Pseudobacteriovorax antillogorgiicola: one gene and its partner. The protein of the gene in region 1 binds, or shares a complex with, the protein of each later gene. Links are inferred from orthologs where the notes say so. Each region holds a gene or a part of one and is shown in the gene's direction. Other genes may lie near its edges.

Region 1 (3,074 bases):
TCTTGTAGAGAAACCATATGAAATGGTATCTAAAGATGTCTCGCGCTGGGTTCAAAGGCATTTTGGGCGGCAGAAGCTGGGCCACGTAGGGACACTTGATCCCCTAGCATCTGGAGTCTTACCGGTTGTATTTGGCAAAGCCACACGCCTCCAAGATTATCTCCTAGAAATGGATAAAAGTTACGAGTTTGATATTAAATTCGGACAAGCAACTGTGACACTCGACGTGGAGGGGGAGGTCTATGAAGAAATGCCTCATGACCACGTCAATGAGCTGGAGCTTCGTAAGATTGCTACGGGATTGGTAGGGGCTTTCCCACAAGTTCCTCCACTTTATTCAGCGGTCAAGTATGAGGGCAAACCCTTGTATGAGTATGCCCGAGCCGGGCGTGGTGATGAAGTTCCTCTTGAGCGATTCAAGAAAGATGTTGAAATCCATGGCTTAGAGCTATTAAAGTTCGAGGAAGACACAGCAACATTTAGTGTTTCTTGCTCAAAAGGTACCTACGTTAGGGTTATAGCCGACACCATTGCTCGAAATGCAGGAACTTGCGGTCATGTGACAAGACTTGTACGCACGAAGGCGGCAGGGTTTGCTTTGGAGCAATGCTATAGCTTAGAATTTTTGACCGAGAACTTGGATCGATTCGAGGAATTCTTGATCCCCTTAGGGAAAATTCCTCTCCAACTTCCTAAATGGCAAGCTGTTGATGACGATTTGGTGAGGCGTCTTAAAATGGGGCAGACCATGCATGTGGATATGCGTTTTTTTGAAGACGGCCTTGAGCAAATGGGGGACCGTAGGGTCCGTATACATTCTATTGACCGAATGCTCCTTTTAGATAAGGATAGTAGGTCTTTTGGTATTGGTAGCGCCAGCATCCTAAATTCAGGGCGTATGGCCGTTCAAATGAGGAGAGGGCTCTCATGACCAGCGAAAATAAAAACTATCTATTTACTTCTGAATCCGTGAGTGAAGGCCATCCAGATAAAGTTGCAGACCAGATTAGTGACGCGATTCTTGATGCGCTCCTAGAGCAAGACAAGCATTCTCGTGTAGCTGTTGAGACCCTTGTCAAAACAGGGCTTGTGGTGATCGCTGGTGAAGTTACAACTAAAGCCGTTGTAGATTATGCCGCTATCGCCCGTAAGGTTATCGAAGAAATCGGTTACAACGATGGTTCTCTTGGCTTTGATGCTAAAAGCTGCGGTGTGATTACGGCTCTTGATCAGCAGTCTCCCGATATTTCTATGGGTGTTACAGCAGGAGAAGGCTTACATGAAGAGCAAGGTGCCGGTGACCAGGGTATGATGTTTGGTTACGCTAGTAACGAAACCCCTGAGTTCATGCCAGCCACTATCAGCTATGCGCATAGACTCCTACAAAAGCTTTCCGAGCATCGCCAAGCAAAAACCGTTGACTACTTGCGACCTGATGCGAAGAGCCAGGTGACCGCTGAATATAAGGATGGCAAGCTTGCGCGAATTGACGCTGTTGTAATCTCTACTCAGCACACAGAAGATGTTGAGCATGCTGAGCTTAAGCAGTTCGTTATTGAGCAAGTGATTAAAAAAGTCGTTCCTGCTGAGTTGCTGGATGATCAAACCAAGTATCATATCAACCCAACGGGCCGGTTCGTGATTGGTGGACCTCAGGGTGACTGTGGTTTGACGGGTCGTAAGATCATCGTCGATACCTACGGCGGCCACGGTGCCCATGGTGGGGGTGCATTCTCTGGAAAAGATCCCACTAAAGTGGATCGCTCTGCGGCTTACATGGGGCGTTACATCGCCAAGAATATTGTTGCGGCAGGTCTTGCAGATAACTGCCTCGTGCAGTTGGCCTATGCGATTGGTGTTCCAGATCCAGTAAGTGTTTATGTGAATACCTACGGTACAGGTAAGGCTTCTGATCTAAAAATCGCAGAGGCGGTTCGTGAGTGCTTCAACTTAACTCCGAAGGGTATTGTAGAAACTTTCGACCTTCTTCGTCCTATCTACAAGCCATCGGCTTCTTACGGACACTTCGGTCGTGATCAGTTCCCTTGGGAAAAAACAGATAAGGTTGCTGCCCTGAAAAAGCTTGTATAAGCAGTCCGTAACCAGTTCAATTTCAAAGCTTAGGTTTCCCTGAGCTTTTTTTCTTTGCCCCAGGTGTCTGCCTCGATATACTGGTTCTTATGAATCAAACGAATGACCGAAAAAAACAAAAGCGGCTTTATCTGGTTAACCGTGACTTCCAGATGCGTTATGCAGGTGCGGCCGTAGTGGTAGGATTACTGTCGACCGCTCTAACGACGACGTTGATCTTATTTCCCCTTTATCAATTTGAAATCCTGAGAATTCCAAGGTTTCTACCGCTGCCTGTTATGGTGATTATGGGGATGGCTGCAGTCATCAATGTGGCGTTGGTTGGCTTGCTGGCAATTTTCATCACCCATAAGATTGCTGGACCCATGTATAGCTTAGTACGACATTTTCGAAGTGTTGAAGAAGGCGGGGTTTGGACGGGAAATATGAGACTGAGGGATGGAGATGATCTTCGTTACGTAGTGCGCAACTTCAACGGTATGATGGATGCTATCACCAGCCGTCTTCATGCTGATCTTGCGGTTTTGGATGAGATTAGCCAGGATATTCAGGGCAACGAGCTTAATGCTGAAGAAAAACTTGAAAAAACCCTCCAAGCTGTTAACGATCTGGGGTCGGATATTCGATCACGGCTGCCCAAAGGCGACGCGAACCCCATAGCGAGCTAGATTATGTATATTGAAAAACTTTCGGGAGTCTATGACACCCAGCTACCCACTGGCATTATCCTCAATGTCAATGGGGTTGGTTATGGCCTAGAAATGCCCTTGTCTTCTATGTGCGAACTCCCTCCACTAGGCAAGTCAGTTACACTTTGGACTTATACCTATGTGCGAGAAGATAGTATTAAGTTGTTTGGCTTTTTACGCTACGAAGATCGGGTGTCTTTCGAAGTGATGCTTAGCCTGAGTGGTGTTGGACCAAAAGTGGCTCTGGCAACGCTTTCGACTTTGAGTATTGCTGCGATTAGACGAGCGATTCAA
Region 2 (2,963 bases), on another replicon or contig:
GTGCCAGCCCTGGCAAGACAGTGGGTTTTCCGACTCCAGACAAAAAACTTCAAAATTTTTTTTCACCTTCCCTTGACACGGAAAAAAGGATACTTAATTTTCATCCGTGTCCGAAATTGGTTGAAATGAGATCGTTTCAACAGTTCTATTTAAGGCCAAAAACTCAGATTTTATGGCGTAAGTAGTCTGTAAAACCGTATTTACGACTGAGTGTATGTAACGCAATTCAGTTTTGTTAAAGTTTATTGGAGGCATTTTATGAAGCTTAGGCCACTACAGGATCGAATCCTTGTTAAGCGTCTCGAGGCAGAGTCTAAGACTGCCAGTGGAATCATCATCCCAGACAACGCAAAAGAAAAACCGATGGAAGGCGAAGTTGTTGCAGTTGGCAACGGCAAAGTCTTGAACAACGGTGAAGTTGCAAAGCCCGACTTGAACGTTGGCGACAAGGTTCTTTTCAGCAAGTACGCTGGTTCTGAGGTTAAGTTGGAAGGTTCCGACCACTTGATCCTTAGAGAAGACGACATCCTTGGTGTTCTTGTTTAATCGTAAACTATAACAATTATGAGAGTAGGATTCATATATGACTGCTAAATCTATTAACTTCGGCGAAGATTCTCGCAAGAAGATTCTCAAAGGCGTTGACACTCTAGCAAATGCTGTAAAAGTGACTCTTGGCCCTAAAGGCCGTAATGTAGTAATCGACCGTTCTTTCGGTGCTCCTAACATCACAAAAGACGGTGTTTCTGTTGCCAAAGAAATCGAGCTAGAAGACAAGTTCGAAAACATGGGCGCTCAGATGGTTAAAGAAGTTGCTTCTAAAACTTCTGACAACGCTGGTGACGGAACCACAACTGCAACTGTTCTTGCTCAGGCGATCTACCGCGAAGGTGCGAAGCTAGTTGCTGCTGCTCACAACCCAATGGAACTTAAAAAAGGTATCGACCTCGCTGTTAAGTCACTTGTTGTTGAGCTAGACAATCTATCTCGCCAAATTGAAACTCGCGAAGAAGTTTCTCAGGTGGGTACTATCTCTGCAAACAACGACAAAGAAATCGGCGACATCCTTTCTGAAGCGATGGACAAAGTTGGTCGTGACGGTGTTATCACTGTTGACGAAGCTAAAGGTATGGAAACCACTCTTGAGTTCACCGAAGGGATGCAATTCGATCGTGGCTACCTATCACCATATTTCGTAACTGACGCTGAGCGCATGGAATGTGTTGCAGAAGAGGCTTTCGTTCTTATCCATGAGAAGAAAATCTCGAACATGAAAGATCTGCTTCCTATTCTAGAGCAAGTTGCTCAAACAAACCGTCCGTTCGTTATCATCGCTGAAGATGTTGACGGCGAAGCGCTTGCAACTCTTGTTGTAAACCGTCTCCGCGGAACTCTAAAAGTTGCTGCTGTTAAAGCTCCTGGCTTCGGCGACCGTCGCAAGGCGATGCTAGAAGATATCGCAACTCTAACTGGCGGTACTGTTATCAGCGAAGACGTAGGTCTTAAGCTTGAGACGATGACAATCGATCAGCTAGGGGAAGCGAAGCGTGTTTCTATCACTAAAGACAACACAACAATCGTCGACGGTGCTGGCGAAAAAGCTAACATCGACGCTCGCGTTGGCCAAATCCGCGCTGAAATCGAAAACACAACTTCAGACTACGACCGTGAAAAACTACAAGAGCGCCTTGCGAAACTTGTTGGTGGTGTAGCAGTTATCAAAGTTGGCGCTGCAACTGAAGTTGAAATGAAAGAGAAAAAAGCTCGCGTTGAAGATGCTCTAAACTCTACACGCGCTGCTGTTGAAGACGGCATCGTACCAGGCGGTGGCACTGCTCTTATTCGCTGTCAGCACGCTCTAGACAGCGTTACAGCAGAAGGCGAGCAGAAGTTCGGCGTTCAGATCATCCGTCGCGCTATCGAAGAACCTCTTCGTCAAATCGCATTCAACGCTGGCATCGAGCCTGCTGTTGTTGTTGATAAGATCAAGCAAGGAAAAGATGGCTTCGGCTTCAACGCTCTAACTGAAGTATACGAAGATCTTTACAAAGCTGGTGTCATCGACCCAACTAAAGTAACTAAGACTGCTCTAACTAATGCAGCTTCTGTTGCTAGTCTGCTTCTTACCACTGAAGCTATGATCGCTGATATGCCTGAGCCTGCTAATGCTGCTGGTAATGCTGCGGCTGCAGCTGCTGGCATGGGCGGCATGGGTGGTATGGGCGGCATGGGCGGCATGGGTGGAATGATGTAGGAACCGCGAAGTCATCCTGAACCTAGTAGGTGAAGGATCTCGTCGGGTTACATCCGCACTACATGTCATCCTGAGCCTTTTTGCGAAGGATCTCCGGAAATCGGTCAAAGATTTCCGGGCAAAAATGAAAAATGGAACCCGGATCACTTTTAGTGGTTCGGGTTTTTATCTTTTAAGGAAGTAATATGGGTAATACTGCTTGGGTTCCATTGAGTGATGAAGAAGATAAACAGGTTTGGAATAGGTTTAAGTCAGACTTCAAATTTAATCCATCCGTCGAGGAGTTTCCTGGGATAGTGGAGCCTCAAGAATCCGTCACCTATAGCTGGGATGTTTTCCAAAGCTTTACTAATGAAGAGTTACTGAAGTTAGCGAAAATCTTAGCTACTGATTCTGGTTGGATATATGGACTAGATTGGCAGCATGAATGTTTCCAGTTTTTTCCTGCGAAAGCCCAATTTGATGACCCCTGGAAGGTTTCCTTTCCTGATGGAGACTATGCTATCATCATCGATAAGAATCTAAAAAATGGATATTTTGGCCATCCCTGGGAGCAGACAATTTGCTTTTTCGGTGAGGCCTGCCTCGATTGGCTTGAACAGCAGACACTGGACAAAGAGTTGGTCATTCGATCTCACAGCAATTCCTCTTCATCATACAAAGACCGGTTAGACTACTGAAAATAAGGAAAGGAAGCCAAATTGCAAAA

What was found.
Region 2: the proteins of metK (region 1) and groL are in contact, whole or in part, in a cryo-EM structure (PDB 8P4O), measured with the Escherichia coli proteins. The link is inferred for Pseudobacteriovorax antillogorgiicola from one-to-one orthologs.

What each region holds. Positions count from the first base shown.
Region 1 is NZ_FWZT01000001.1:175,213-178,286, reverse strand. Bases 10-3,009 are described here. They hold metK (methionine adenosyltransferase), read left to right. Parts: upstream 10-927; coding sequence 928-2,091; downstream 2,092-3,009. Other genes in these bases: ruvA (Holliday junction branch migration protein RuvA), read left to right, coding at 2,763-3,009; B9N89_RS00880 (methyl-accepting chemotaxis protein), read left to right, coding at 2,181-2,759; truB (tRNA pseudouridine(55) synthase TruB), read left to right, coding at 10-931. Outside these bases: more of truB, read left to right, coding at 1-9; more of ruvA, read left to right, coding at 3,010-3,074. UniProt on the Escherichia coli protein: Catalyzes the formation of S-adenosylmethionine (AdoMet) from methionine and ATP.
Region 2 is NZ_FWZT01000005.1:358,472-361,434, forward strand. The notes cover bases 30-2,918. They hold groL (chaperonin GroEL), read left to right. Parts: upstream 30-583; coding sequence 584-2,254; downstream 2,255-2,918. Other genes in these bases: groES (co-chaperone GroES), read left to right, coding at 259-546; B9N89_RS09345 (DUF2716 domain-containing protein), read left to right, coding at 2,440-2,918. In the rest of the region: more of B9N89_RS09345, read left to right, coding at 2,919-2,934.